DNA from 2 places in the Pseudomonas sp. 25 R 14 genome. Region 2 is predicted to be linked to the other one. Evidence: predicted binding sites of a transcription regulator. Region 2 holds the regulator's gene; the other holds the start of a gene.
What was found. Region 2 encodes sigma-54, which starts transcription at its own class of promoters, with help from an activator protein. Its sites were predicted from a motif close to ANTGGCATNNANNTTGCTNT; they were not measured.
Positions count from the first base shown of each region.

Region 1: a site for sigma-54 is predicted at 2,362-2,381, ahead of flgB (flagellar basal body rod protein FlgB). Genes of this name have one in related genera too.

Region 1 covers NZ_CVTS01000047.1:64,716-72,343, reverse strand. Annotated here, with positions in the region: gene flgA (flagellar basal body P-ring formation chaperone FlgA) at 1-221, opposite strand, end outside; gene BFQ03_RS16385 (chemotaxis protein CheV) at 303-1,235, shown strand; gene cheR (protein-glutamate O-methyltransferase CheR) at 1,279-2,106, shown strand; gene flgB (flagellar basal body rod protein FlgB) at 2,424-2,831, shown strand; gene flgC (flagellar basal body rod protein FlgC) at 2,835-3,278, shown strand; gene flgD (flagellar hook assembly protein FlgD) at 3,295-4,026, shown strand; gene flgE (flagellar hook protein FlgE) at 4,058-5,377, shown strand; gene BFQ03_RS30275 (hypothetical protein) at 5,570-6,607, shown strand; gene BFQ03_RS16350 (ribonucleoside-diphosphate reductase subunit alpha) at 6,694-7,628, opposite strand, start outside.
Region 2 covers NZ_CVTS01000065.1:306,298-313,925, forward strand. Annotated here, with positions in the region: gene lptC (LPS export ABC transporter periplasmic protein LptC) at 1-205, shown strand, start outside; gene lptA (lipopolysaccharide transport periplasmic protein LptA) at 192-725, shown strand; gene lptB (LPS export ABC transporter ATP-binding protein) at 725-1,450, shown strand; gene BFQ03_RS24655 (RNA polymerase factor sigma-54) at 1,635-3,128, shown strand; gene raiA (ribosome hibernation-promoting factor, HPF/YfiA family) at 3,204-3,509, shown strand; gene ptsN (PTS IIA-like nitrogen regulatory protein PtsN) at 3,522-3,986, shown strand; gene rapZ (RNase adapter RapZ) at 3,989-4,846, shown strand; gene BFQ03_RS24675 (HPr family phosphocarrier protein) at 4,863-5,135, shown strand; gene BFQ03_RS24680 (ZIP family metal transporter) at 5,284-6,177, opposite strand; gene BFQ03_RS24685 (superoxide dismutase) at 6,209-6,820, opposite strand; gene BFQ03_RS24690 (hypothetical protein) at 6,822-7,265, opposite strand; gene BFQ03_RS24695 (class II fumarate hydratase) at 7,293-7,628, opposite strand, start outside.

The DNA of each region.
Region 1 (7,628 bases), on a different contig from region 2:
TCATAACGGCCCGGTGTCTGGGTGGTCGCCAGATAATCTTCTACAGTGAACTCAAGAAAGCCTTGAGTGACGCCGATAAGCAGATCAGGCAAGGTGACGTTGTCGGCACGGGCCTGATGGCCTGTGCCCAAGGCAAGCAACGCCAACGCCATCCAGGCGCAGAGCAATCTGCGGTACTGTGGCGAGCGAAGGCGTCGGGAAACTGTCGTTTTGATGTCCATGGCCAATAAAAAGCAAAGCGCGTGCCGTTTCGTGTTGGGTGCGCGTCGTACCCGTAAGTTTTGTAGCGTAGGAGTCTGGGCATGGCGGGTGTAATGGATTCAGTGAACCAGCGCACACAGCTGGTAGGGCAGAATCGCCTGGAGTTGTTGCTGTTTCGACTCGATGGCAAGCAGCTATATGGCATCAACGTCTTCAAGGTGCGGGAGGTGCTGCAATGCCCCAAGCTCACCATAATGCCCAAGTCCAACCCGGTCGTGTGTGGCGTGGCCAACATCCGTGGCGCGACGATTCCGATTCTTGACCTGGCGATGGCCACCGGTTCGCCTGGCTTGCAGGATCGCGAAAACCCGTTTGTGATCATCACCGAATACAACACCAAGACTCAGGGTTTCCTGGTGCGCTCGGTGGAACGTATCGTCAACATGAACTGGGAAGAAATCCATCCACCACCCAAGGGCACCGGGCGCGATCACTACCTCACGGCAGTGACGCGGGTCGATAACCAGTTGGTGGAAATCATCGACGTGGAGAAGATCCTGGCGGAAGTGGCGCCGACTTCGGAGCATATTTCGGTAGGCGTCGTGGATGAACAGACCCAGCAAAAGGCCGTGTCCTTGCGGGTGTTGACGGTGGATGACTCCTCGGTGGCGCGCAAGCAGGTGTCCCGTTGCCTGCAGACCGTCGGTGTCGAGGTGGTGGCGCTCAATGATGGTCGCCAGGCCCTGGACTATCTGCGCAAGCTGGTCGATGAAGGCAAGAAGCCGGAAGAAGAGTTCCTGATGATGATTTCCGACATCGAGATGCCGGAAATGGACGGCTACACCCTCACGGCCGAGATACGCAACGACCCACGCATGCAAAAATTGCATATCATCCTGCATACTTCATTGTCCGGTGTATTCAACCAGGCAATGGTCAAGAAGGTCGGTGCCGATGACTTCCTGGCCAAATTCCGTCCTGATGACCTGGCCTCCCGGGTCGTCGAACGGATCAAATCTGCAGATCACGGCTAGGGGCTTTCTCCCTGGCGGTCACACGAGTTAAGAGGCGGTTTCATTGTCTACGGGTAATTTGGATTTCGAACAGTTCCGGGTATTCCTGGAAAAAGCCTGTGGCATATTGCTCGGTGAAAACAAGCAATATCTGGTATCAAGCCGTCTCAACAAATTGATGGAACAGCAGGGCATCAAGTCCCTGGGCGAGCTGGTGCAGCGCATCCAGGGCCAGCCGCGCAGCGGGCTCAAGGAAATGGTGGTCGATGCCATGACCACCAACGAAACCCTGTGGTTTCGTGACACCTATCCCTTTGAGGTGCTCAAGAACAAGGTCTTGCCCGAGGCAATCAAGGCCAGCCCTGGCCAGCGCTTGCGCATCTGGTCGGCGGCGTGTTCGTCGGGGCAGGAACCGTATTCGCTGTCGATGTCCATCGATGAGTTCGAGCGGACCAACATGGGTCAGTTGAAGGCCGGGGTGCAAATTGTTGCCACTGACTTGTCCGGCACCATGCTGACCAACTGCAAGACCGGTGAGTACGACAGCCTGGCCCTGGGGCGCGGTTTGTCCCAGGAGCGCCTGCAGCGTTACTTCGACCCCAAGGGCGCCGGCCGCTGGGCGATCAAGGCGCCGATCAAGAGTCGCGTGGAGTTCCGCTCGTTCAACCTGCTGGACAGCTACGCCAGCCTCGGCAAGTTCGACATCGTGTTTTGCCGCAACGTTTTGATCTACTTCTCGGCTGAAGTGAAGAAAGACATCCTGTTGCGCATCCATGGCACGCTCAAGCGTGGTGGTTATCTGTTCCTCGGTGCGTCCGAGGCGCTGAACGGCTTGCCGGATCATTACCAGATGGTGCAGTGCAGCCCGGGCATTATCTACCAGGCCAAATAGCGTCCAACCCAAAATGTGGGAGCGGGATTGTGTGGGAGCGGGCTTGCTCGCGAAGGCGGTGTGTCAGTCAAGTATCAAACAACTGATCTACCGCCTTCGCGAGCAAGCCCGCTCCCACATTTGTTTGTGTCACACCTTGGATAGCGGCAACGCTCGTTGCCGCTTTACTGGCGCTTCGCGGAAAGCGCTTGCCGCTTTTCCGCCATTGCCGCCGGCAATACCTCCCTAACCCCCTGATTTATTAGGCCTGACAAAGCTGGCATGGCGCTTGCTATATCCCTGTTACGAAAAGCAGGTCAGCCCTAAAGGTCTCCGCCATGAGCATCAGCTTCGATAAAGCGCTCGGTATCCACGAACAAGCCCTGGGCTTCCGCGCCCAGCGTGCCGAAGTCCTGGCTAACAACATCGCCAACGCCGATACCCCGAACTACAAGGCTCGGGACCTGGACTTTGCTGCCGTGCTCGCCGCACAGAGTGACAAGACCAAGAACGGTTCCTTCGCCTTGAACATGACCAATAACCGTCATATCGAAGCGCAGGGCCTGAGCAATGGCGACGAGTCGCTGATGTATCGCACGCCGATGCAGCCGTCGATCGACCAGAACACGGTCGATGCGCAGTTGGAGCAATCGAACTACGCCGAGAACTCGGTGAACTTCCAGGCCAGCTTCACCCTGCTCAACAGCAAATTCAAAGGGCTGATGTCAGCCCTGCGCGGAGAGTAAGTCATGTCTCTATCCAGTGTTTTCAATATTGCCGGTAGTGGCATGAGCGCCCAGACCACGCGTCTGAACACGGTCGCCAGTAACATTGCCAACGCCGAAACGGTGTCGTCGAGCATCGACCAGACCTACCGTGCCCGGCACCCGGTCTTCGCCACCATGTTCCAGGGCGCTCAGAGCGGTGGCAGCGAATCGTTGTTCCAGAACCAGGATGCTGCGGGCCAGGGCGTCCAGGTGTTGGGTGTGGTCGAAGACCAGAGCAACCTCGATGCGCGCTACGAACCCAATCACCCCGCCGCGAATGAAAAGGGGTACGTGTACTACCCCAACGTCAACGTGGTCGAGGAAATGGCTGACATGATTTCCGCCAGTCGCTCGTTCCAGACCAACGCGGAAATGATGAACACCGCCAAAGCCATGATGCAGAAGGTCCTGACCCTGGGTCAGTGATAAGGGGCGCTAAAGAATGTCCGTCACTAACGATGTGTCGAGTCAGTCGACGATCCAGAGTCTGTTCGACTCCAAGGTCAAGGATGCCAAGGCCAACCAGGGCAACCTGGCCGATACCGCCAAGGCCGCCTCGGGTAACCAGTCCCTGGGCAAGGATGCGTTCCTGCAACTGCTGGTTACGCAGTTGAAGAACCAGAACCCGCTGTCGCCCCAGGATAACGGCGCGTTCGTGGCGCAACTGGCGCAGTTCAGCAGCCTGGAAGGCATCAACACGTTGAACGACTCGGTGAACACCATCACCGGCAACTACAAGTCGTCGCAGGCACTGCAAGCGTCGTCGCTGGTAGGGCGCTCGGTCATTATCGAAACCGGCAAGGCCATGGTCGATACGAGCAAGAGCTTCACCGGCTCGGTCGCCGTGGGTTCGTCGGTGGGCAACGTCACCGTCAAGGTCACCGACAAGGACGGCAAGCTGGTCAAGACTATCGAGCTGGGCGCCCAGAGCGCCGGCAAGTCGGACTTTATCTGGGACGGCAAGAACGAAGCGGGCGAGAAGCTTGATTCCGGCACCTACACCTTTGCGGCCAGCACCAAGAATGATGCCGGTGATTCGGTTGCCCTGAAAACCTCGCTGCCGGCTACGGTCACCAGCGTGACCTTGAGCCAGACCGGCGGCGAAATGCTGCTCAATCTTTCTGGCGGCATGGGCAGCATCAAGCTGTCGCAAATTCAGACTATCGGTACATAGAGCCGGCTAAATACGGCAAGAGGAGAGAAACATGTCTTTTAATATCGGCCTTAGCGGCCTCTATGCGGCCAACAAACAACTGGACGTGACCGGCAACAACATCGCCAACGTCGCGACCACCGGCTTCAAGTCGTCCCGTGCAGAGTTCGCTGATATCTACGCGGCGTCCCGGTTGGGCACTGGCAACAAAACCATCGGTACTGGCGTCAACCTGGCCGCCGTTTCCCAGCAGTTCACCCAGGGTGAAGTGACCAGCAGCGGTGGCTTGCTGGACATGGGCATCCAGGGCGGGGGCTTCTTCGTGCAGAAGGGCAGTGACGGTTCGCTGGAATATACGCGTAACGGCTCGTTCAAGCCGGACAAGGATGGCTACATCACCAACAACACCGGCACTTCGCGCCTGCAGGGCTATGCGGCCGATGAAGACGGCAAGATCACCAAGAGCGGCCTGACCGATCTGCGGATCAACCTGTCCAACTTGCCGCCGAAAGCGTCGACCAAGGTTGATTCGACCAGCAACCTGAACTCTTCGAAGCCGGTGATCGACCAGGCGACCAGTCCTTTTGATCCAACGGTAGCGACCTCGTTTACCGAGCAATACGGCACCACGTTGTATGACACTCAAGGCAACGCCCATGAGATGGTGCAGTACATGGTGAAAACCGGCTCCAACACCTGGAAGTCCTACACCCTGATCGATGGCCGCAACCCTGACGGTACACCGGTCAAGGGCACTGGCGCGGTTGCTCCGGTGGCCTCGACGGTGACATTTGATACCGCGGGTGCGTTGAAGGGGATTGTCACCCCGCCAAGTACCGTATCCAACACCACCCTGACCATCAGCAACTGGAAGCCGGGCGTCATGGATAATGGCGTATGGAACCCGGACAACGGCGCTGCCGCCAACCCGGGTGGTATTGCGATCAATATGTCCAGCATCACCCAGTACAACTCGGCCAGCTACCGCAACCCGCCGATTACCGATGGCTACGCCACCGGCGAAATCACCGGGCTGAAAATCGACGGCAGCGGCGTACTGTTCGCCACCTTCAGCAACCAGCAAAGCAAGGCCATTGGTCAGATTTCCTTGGCCAGCTTCAACAACGAACAAGGCCTGCAGCCTGCCGGTGGCACCACCTGGAAAGAAACCTTCGCCTCGGGCCAGCCTGGCTACGATGCACCAGAAGCCGGAACTCTGGGGTCGATCGTGGCCAACTCCCTGGAGAACTCCAACGTCAACCTGACCAATGAGCTGGTGGACCTGATCAAGGCCCAAAGCAACTACCAGGCGAACGCCAAGACCATCTCCACCCAGAGCACCATCATGCAGACCATCATTCAGATGACGTGATGCGCTAGCGCTGCACAAGAAGCCCCTCTTCGGAGGGGCTTTTTTGTGGGCGCAGGAAAAGAGTCCGCCGTGGATTGAGTTACGCGCAGAAAAATGTGAGGAGGAACGCCTTGGCCCCGACGCACCAATGATTGGACAAGAGCCCATGAGGCTCATCCATCAAGAGGAGGGCTTGGTATGTGGGGAGCAGGAGTGTCCGCGCCAGATGCTGGGCGCATTAACTTTGTACCGGCAGTTGCGCGTAAGGAGTCTGCTCCTGCCGGGCCTGTTGGCGAATTGCCTGCGGTCAAGACCTTGCTCGGTCAGCTGTTTGATGCCGAGCAAGCAGGCAAGACCCAGACGGCTCAGGATCTGCGCGATAAGTTGAATGATCTGCGTCAGAAACTGGGTGATGAGAAATTCAAGGAAACGCTTAACAAGCTGACTCAGGAAGCGGATGACAAGTTTCTTGAGTTTCTCAAACGGATGTTGGACGAATGGTTTCCCAGTGATGGTGTAACTCCACCACCACCCAAGGGCGGCGGTGGCGGTGGCGGTGGCGGTGGTGGAGGTGGAGGTGGAGGTGGTGGGGTGAAGCCGGGAGGGTTTGGTCCCTCCGAGGCCATGGGTAATAAGCCGGTTACCGAAGGCTCCAAGCATTTCAACTACAAGCCCGATAACAGCAAGCCAGGGGAAAAACCGAACAACATCTGGAGTGGTTTCAGCCAGGGCCCAGATGGCAACTGCGTTACCGTTTCGTCGATAAAGGCCGCAATGATGCGGTATGGCCAGAAGCCCACGGACGTCTTCAAAACGGTGAACGAGACGAGCGCAGGTTATGACGTAACCATGCGTGACGGCTTCAAGCTTTCTTTGTCCAAAGATGAGTTGAGGCAAGCGGCCACGCACGCGCACTTCAAGGGTGATGATCCGGCGATGATGACTGATGCCAACGTTCTGTACGCTGCGAGTGCCAAGCGGGCGCAGATGGAAAACAACGACGGTACGGCTGGACACAGTTTCATGGCGGCGATGAACAGCCTCAACGATGGTGAGCACTCTCGTGAGGGCCTGGATCGCTTGGGGCTGAAGGGGCTTTACAGGCCGGCTACGGATGCCGACTTGAGAAGCAGTAAGGTGGGGACGGTTGAATATAATGGTCATTCGATGGCCGTGATCGACGGTCGCATCGAGTTGTGGGGGAAGCGAGGCAGCGTGCCTCAGTCGGGTATAGCGACCGTATTGATCTAGCCAGGCCAGGCAAAAAAAGCCCCCGATACGCTAGGCATATCGGGGGCTCTTTAGCCTTGAGAGGTTAAACCCAAGGCGGGCTTAGCTTATTGGCAAGCTTCGCAATCCGGCTCGTCAATCGCGCAGGCCTTTGGCACTGGTGCCGGACCGGCTGGCGCAGCAAGCACCGAATCATCACCATGGTTGCCGCTGGACACAGCGTTCAGCTTGCCGGTGTTGATGGTCGACTTCTCGGTGCTGGTCGCGGCCAGGGCACGGAGGTAGTAAGTGGTTTTCAGGCCACGGTACCAAGCCATGCGGTAGGTCACGTCCAGCTTCTTGCCCGAAGCGCCGGCGATGTACAGGTTCAGGGACTGGGCCTGGTCGATCCACTTCTGACGACGGCTGGCGGCGTCAACGATCCACTTGGTGTCCACTTCGAAGGCGGTCGCGTAGAGCTCTTTGAGTTCTTGCGGGATGCGCTCGATCTGCTGCACCGAACCGTCGTAGTACTTCAGGTCGTTGATCATGACCGAGTCCCACAGGCCGCGGGCTTTGAGGTCGCGAACCAGGTACGGGTTGATCACGGTGAATTCGCCCGACAGGTTCGATTTCACATACAGGTTCTGGTAGGTCGGTTCGATCGACTGCGAGACGCCGGTGATGTTGGCGATGGTCGCGGTCGGTGCGATGGCCATGATGTTGGAGTTACGAATGCCTTTCTGCACACGGGCACGTACCGGCGCCCAGTCCAGGGATTCTTCCAGGTCGACGTCGATGTACTTCTGGCCACGTTGCTCGATCAGGATCTGTTGTGAATCCAGCGGCAGGATGCCCTTGGACCACAGCGAACCCTGGAACGTCTCGTAGGCACCGCGCTCGTCGGCCAGGTCGCAGGAAGCCTGGATCGCGTAGTAGCTGACCGCTTCCATGGACTTGTCGGCGAACTCGACCGCAGCATCCGAACCGTAAGGAATGTGCTGCAGGTACAAAGCGTCCTGGAAGCCCATGATCCCCAGGCCGACCGGACGGTGCTTGAAGT
Region 2 (7,628 bases):
GCGCACCGACGCACAGAACCGCGAGACCATCATTACCAGCAGTCGCATGACCGTATTCCCACAGAAGCAATATGCGCAGACCGAGCAAGACGTTAGAATCGACGGCGCTGGCGGTGTATCGACTGGCAAGGGAATGAAAGCGTATTTGAAAGAAAGCAGGATACACCTGCTATCGAACGTAAGAGGACAGTATGAGGCTCGTTAAAACCCTCCCTATTTTGCTCGGTCTGGGCGCAGCACTGGGAAGCGTGAGCGCCTGGGCTCTGCCGAACGATAGCCAGCAACCGATCCACATTCAGGCTGACGATGCGCAACTGGATGACAAGCAAGGTATCGCGACCTACAAGGGCGATGTAATCATCACCCAAGGCTCGATGAAAATTACCGGCAATACCGTGACCCTTACCCGCACCCCGGCCGGCGACATCGACGTCGTGACCTCGGTGGGCAACCTTGCCTATTTCGAACAGAAGCAGAATGCCGCCGATCCAGGTCCGATCAAAGGCTACGGCGTAACCATCCAGTACCACGCGCCGCAAAACCGCATCGTACTGACTGATCGTGCCAAAGTGATCAGCAGCGACGGTAACTCGACCGAAGGCGAGAAAATTGTCTACGACACCGTCAAGCAAGTTGCGACTGCCGGCCGCGCCAATGGCACCAAGGTCACCGCGCCACGTCCGCGCATTGACATGGTTATCCAGCCGAAGAAGAAGGCCCAGTAATGGCAACCCTGAAAGCCCAGCATCTGGCCAAGGCCTATAAAAGCCGTCAGGTCGTGCGCGACGTCAGCCTGTCGATCGACAGCGGCCAGATCGTCGGCCTGCTTGGCCCCAACGGTGCCGGCAAGACCACCTGCTTCTACATGATCGTCGGCCTGGTCCAGGCTGACCAGGGCCGTGTTTTGATCGACGACCTGGACGTCAGCCATCAGCCAATGCACGGTCGTGCACGGGCCGGTATCGGCTATCTCCCCCAGGAGGCGTCGATCTTCCGCAAACTGTCAGTGTCCGACAACATCATGGCGATCCTTGAAACCCGCAAGGAACTGGATCGCGACGGACGCCGCCAAGAGCTGGAAAGCCTGTTGCAGGAGTTCCACATCAACCACATTCGCGACAACCTCGGCATGAGCCTGTCCGGCGGCGAGCGTCGTCGTGTGGAAATCGCCCGCGCCCTGGCCACTGCACCGAAGTTCATCCTGCTCGATGAACCCTTCGCCGGTGTCGACCCGATTTCGGTTGGCGACATCAAGCAGATCATCCATCACCTCAAGGCCAAGGGGATCGGCGTGCTGATCACCGACCACAACGTGCGTGAGACCCTGGATATCTGCGAAACCGCGTACATCGTCAACGATGGCCAACTGATTGCCGAAGGTGACTCCGCTACCATCCTGGCCAACGAACTGGTCAAGGAAGTGTACCTGGGGCACGAATTCCGCCTGTAAACACTGTGGTGTCAGGACATTCGCCATCAGGCGCGGGAGTCAATAAAAACCTCATTATTTTTATTGTTACCGCGCTCTAGGCAAAGCCCCCGATATCAGGCATATAATTTGCTTATGTTTGGCGCTCACGCGCCCTGTCGTGGATGGCGCATTGCGCCGGCGAATAAGGTGTTAAGCCCCTGCCATGAAACCATCGCTAGTCCTGAGAATGGGCCAGCAGCTGACGATGACACCGCAGCTGCAACAGGCCATCCGCCTGCTCCAATTGTCGACCCTGGACCTGCAACAGGAAATCCAGGAGGCCCTGGAGTCCAACCCGATGCTCGAACGCCAGGAAGAAGGCGACGACTTCGATAACGCCGACCCGCTGGCCGACAACATCGAGCAAAAACCCAATACCGACGTCCAGGAGCCGTCCTACCAGGAAACCGCACCCACGGTGGATAACCTGGAAGAAGGCGAATGGAACGAACGCATTCCCAATGAACTGCCGGTGGATACGGCCTGGGAAGACGTCTACCAGACCAGCGCCAGCAGCCTGCCCAGCAACGACGATGACGAGTGGGACTTCACCACCCGCACCTCCGTTGGTGAGAGCCTGCAGAGCCACCTGCTGTGGCAATTGAACCTCGCCCCGATGTCCGACACCGATCGCCTGATCGCCGTGACCCTGATCGATTGCATCAACAATCAGGGCTACCTGGACGAGACCCTCGAAGAAATCCTTGAGGCTTTCGACCCGGAACTGGATATCGAGCTGGACGAAATCGAAGCAGTCCTGCACCGCATCCAGCAGTTCGAGCCTGCCGGCATCGGCGCCCGCAACCTCAGCGAGTGCCTGCTGCTGCAACTGCGCCAGTTGTCGGCCAAGACCCCATGGCTGGCCGAAGCCCAGCGCCTGGTCACCGATTACATCGACCTGCTGGGCAGCCGCGACTACAGCCAGTTGATGCGCCGGATGAAGCTCAAGGAAGACGATCTGCGCCAGATTATCGAACTGGTACAGAGCCTCAACCCGCGCCCCGGCTCGCAAATCGAGTCCAGCGAAGCCGAATACGTCGTCCCCGACGTGATCGTGCGCAAGGACAACGAGCGCTGGCTGGTGGAACTGAACCAGGAGTCGGTGCCGCGCCTGCGCGTCAACCCGCAGTACGCCGGTTTCGTACGCCGGGCCGATACCAGTGCCGACAACACGTTCATGCGCAATCAGTTGCAGGAAGCGCGCTGGTTCATCAAGAGCCTGCAAAGCCGTAACGAAACCCTGATGAAAGTGGCTACCCAGATCGTCGAGCACCAGCGCGGCTTCCTGGAATATGGCGACGAGGCGATGAAACCGCTGGTACTGCATGATATTGCCGAAGCGGTTGGCATGCATGAATCGACCATTTCCCGGGTAACCACCCAGAAGTTCATGCATACCCCACGGGGAATTTATGAACTGAAATACTTTTTCTCCAGCCATGTCAGCACCTCCGAAGGCGGCGAATGCTCGTCCACGGCGATCCGCGCGATCATCAAAAAACTGGTTGCCGCGGAAAATCAGAAAAAGCCGTTGAGTGACAGCAAGATCGCTGGTTTACTGGAGGCACAAGGCATTCAGGTCGCCCGTCGAACCGTCGCCAAGTACCGCGAGTCCCTTGGGATCGCGCCTTCCAGCGAGCGTAAACGGTTGATGTGACGGGCGGGCCACAGCGTTCCAGTGGCGGGTATTCCTACCCGCCGCTTTATGCACTGGCAACGAAGGAGAAGCTGTATGCAAGTCAACATCAGTGGACACCAACTGGAAGTGACCGAACCGCTGCGCGCCTACATCAGCGAAAAACTCAAACGAATTGAGGGGCATTTCGACAAGATCACCAATGTGCAAGTCATCATGTCTGTCGAAAAGCTGAAGCAGAAAATCGAAGCCACCTTGCGTATACCCGGCGGGGAAGTAGTCGCCAATGCCGAGCATTCAGACATGTATGCCGCCATTGATGACCTGACCGACAAGCTGGATCGCCAAATCAAAAAGCATAAGGAAAAGCAGCAGAGCCTTCTTCAAGGCACGGGCCGCTAACACTCCCCACCCATGATTCGACTTGAAACCATCCTGACCCCCGGCCGTTCCCTCGTGAACGTGCCGGGCGGCAGTAAAAAGAAAGCCCTCGAACAGATTGCCAACCTGATCGGCCGCGAAGTGCCTGAGCTGGATACGCAAGATGTGTACGAGGCCCTGATTGCTCGTGAAAAACTCGGCTCGACCGGTTTTGGCAACGGCATCGCCATTCCACACTGCCGCCTCAAAGGCTGCGAAACCCCGGTCAGCGCCCTGCTGCACCTGGAGGCCCCCATTGATTTCGACGCCATCGATGGCGCCCCGGTTGACCTGCTGTTTGTCCTGCTGGTCCCGGAAGCCGCTACCGATGCACACCTGGAGCTGCTCCGGCAGATCGCCAGCATGCTCGACCGTGAAGAAGTACGTAAGAAGCTGCGCAGCGCTAGCACCAACGAAGCGCTGTATCAGGTTGTCCTGGATGAGCAAAGCGGGCAGTAATCATGCGTTTGATCATCGTCAGCGGGCGTTCCGGCTCGGGTAAAAGTACTGCCCTCAACGTGCTTGAGGACAATGGGTTTTATTGCATCGACAACTTGCCAGCAGGCCTGCTGCCCGAGTTGGCCGAACGCGCACTGATCCATACCGAGCTGGCTCAACCGCTGGTGGCTGTATCGATCGACGCACGCAACCTGCCCAGCCACCTCACGCGATTCCCGGAACTGCTTGAAGAGGTACGCGCCAAGCATATCCATTGCGACGTGCTGTACCTGGATGCCGACGAAGAAACGCTGCTCAAGCGTTTCTCGGAAACCCGCCGTCGCCACCCGCTGAGCAGCCCGCACCGTTCGCTGGCCGAAGCCATCGAGGACGAGACCAAGCTACTGGGGCCAATCATTGATTTGGCTGACCTCAAGATCAACACCACCAGCCTGAACCTTTACCAACTGCGTGACGCCATCAAGCTGCGCCTGCTGAACCAGCCGGAGCCCGGCACGGCCTTCCTGGTTGAATCCTTTGGCTTCAAGCGGGGTATGCCGGTAGACGCCGACCTGGTGTTTGACGTGCGCTGCCTGCCCAATCCCTACTGGAAGCCGGAACTGCGCGATCAGTCTGGGCAGGACCAGCCGGTGGCCGAGTACCTGGCAGCCCAACCGGATGTCGAGGAGATGTTCCAGGACATCTCCAGTTACCTGCTCAAGTGGCTGCCGCGCTTTGCCGCCAGCAACCGGGCCTATGTCACCATCGCCATCGGCTGTACCGGCGGGCATCACCGCTCCGTCTACCTGACCGAGCGCCTGGGCCAGGTCTTGCAGAAAACCCTCAAGAATGTCCAGGTTCGCCACCGCGACCTCAGCTGAAAGGAACACCTTCGCGATGCCCGCTCTGGAAATTGAAATCATCAACAAACTGGGCTTGCATGCCCGCGCGTCGGCCAAATTTGTCGGGGTTGCGGGCCAGTTTCCTTGCCAGGTCCGTGCCGGGCGTACGCCAGAATCCATGGTCGACGGCAAAAGCATCATGGCGATGATGATGCTGGCTGCCGGCAAGGGCACCACGATCCATCTGAAGACCGAAGGTGAGCAGGAACAGGAAGCGCTGGATGCACTGGTGAAGTTGATCAATAACTACTTCGATGAAGGCGAATAGCTCGCCTTTCCTGAATGCAGCACCAATCAATGTGGGAGCGGGCTTGCTCGCGATAGCTGGGTGTCAGCCGATATATATCTGACTGACCCACCGCCATCGCGAGCAAGCCCGCTCCCACGTTGGTTTTGTGCAACGCCTGAATAAAGGATCAGCCCAGCGCTGTATCCATGGCCATCATCAGACAAAACCCGATGCACAACCCCAGGCTGGCCAGCTTGTCATGGCCATTGCGCCGCGACTCGGGAATCACTTCATGAGTCACCACCAATAGCATCGCCCCAGCCGCCAGGGCCAGGCCCAAAGGTAATAGCATCTCGGCCAGGCTGACCAGCCAGGCACAAAGCACGGCAAACACCGGCTCCACCAGCCCGGACGCCGCGCCGATCAGGAATGCCTTGACCCGCGACATCCCCGCCCCTGCCAGCACCAATGCAATCACCAGCCCCTCGGGCACATCCTGCAAGGCGATGCCCATGGCCAGGCTATCCGCATCAGGCATGCCGCCACCGGCCGAGACACCCACCGCCATACCTTCGGGAATGTTGTGGGCAATGATGGCAAACACAAACAGCCAGATACGCGGTGGAATCACCGGTTTGTCGGGCGTACCGACCAGCATCTCCGGGCTGGCCCCGGAGACCTTGCGGTCCACCAGGAACAAACCGAACGCGCCCAACATGATGCCAAAACTGATCAGCCCGCTGGAGGCCCAGGGCGTCAATCCCAGGTTTTCGGCGGCGGCGATTCCCGGCACGACCAGCGAAAACGCCGTCGCCGCCAGCATCACCCCGGCACCAAAGCCCAGCAATGTGTCGCTGACCGCCAGCGGCATCCGCCGGATCACCAGGACCGGCACCGCGCCCAATGCCGTACCCAGGGCACAAATTGCGCCACCCTGCAGGGCCCGCAGAATCCGTGGTTCCAGGTTCAGCCAGGCCAGCCCGTGGGCCACCAGCAATGCAGTTCCCGCCAATAGCAGCAACGAGCCAAACGCATAACGGAACATTCGCACGCTGCTGATCGCCAGTGTTTCAGTGCCCATAGTCGGCCTTAGATCTTGTTATGAGAGGGCATTAAGCCAGTGCAGCCTGGTAGCGCTCAGCGACTTCCGGCCAGTTGATCACACTGTAGAAGGCGTTGATGTATTCAGGGCGGCGGTTTTGATAGAGCAGATAGTAGGCGTGCTCCCAGACATCCAGGCCGAGGATCGGCGTATTGCCGTTCATCAATGGGCTGTCCTGGTTGCCACTGCTTTCGACGACAAGGGTCTTTTGCGGGGTGACACTCAGCCAGGCCCAACCACTGCCAAAACGAGTCAGCGCGGCCTTGGTGAATGCATCCTTGAACGCGTCAAAACCACCCAACTGCGCATCAATCGCCTGGCCCAGGACGCCCTCGGGCTTACCGCCACCCTTGGGCGACATGACCGCCCAGAACAACGAGTGGTTGGCATGCCCACCGCCTTGGTTGATCACCGCCGCACGCAGTTTTTCCGGCAGTTGCTGGACGCTCGAGACCAGCTTCTCTACCGGCCAGCCGGCAAACTCAGTGCCTTCGACGGCGGCATTGAGGTTATTGATATAGGTCTGGTGGTGCTTGGTGTAGTGGATTTCCATGGTTTGCGCATCGATATGCGGTTCCAGGGCATCGTAGGCGTAAGGCAAGGCAGGCAAGGTGTAAGTCATATCAATGGGCTCCATAAAAAGGGCTGTTGCGGGTCGGCACATCCGTCTGCGCCGTATTGCTGCCCAGCAAGCGATGGGTACGGGGGTACTCGCCGTGATCGCTGATGAAATTCAACAGTTCAACGTAGGTCTTGCTGCTCTGGCGCAAGGCCGCCTCGCGCAAGGCTTGCGGCAGCCGGGTGTCCTGCATGGTCTGCAGCAAGCGCTGGTGAATGGCGCAGAGGTATTCGGCGCTTTCTTCAGGCTGGTTCAGGCGCAGATGCAGGTCCGCCAGGTTGTGATGGGAAATGACACAAGCTGCCACGGCTTCGTCGGCATCACCCCAGCGCTCGAACAACACTTGGGCCAGGGCCAGCGCCTGCAGGTAATGCTCGCGGGCATCCACCAGTTCGCCCTGCATAAAGCAGCGATTGGCCCGTTCGATCGTGCGTTTCCAGTGCTCCATGGTGAGCCTCCAAAGCAGGGTCGGTGATTACACACCGCCCGCCGTGAGCTTTTCCGGGTCCAGCAGGACCTCCAGTTGGCTGCGCGGCAAGTCGGTGTGTTCGAGAGCCACATCAATCACCGGCCGGCCTTGTTGATAGGCTTTCTTGGCGATTTCAGCAGCCTTTTGGTAACCAATGATCGGGTTGAGTGCGGTGACCAGGATCGGATTGCGCGACAAGGCTTCCTTGAGCTTGGGCTCGTTGACCTTGAAGCTGGCGATGGCCTTGTCTGCCAGAAGGCGGCTGGAGTTGGCCAGCAACTCCAGGCTGCCGAGCAAGTTCTGGGCGATGATCGGCAGCATCACGTTCAGCTCGAAGTTGCC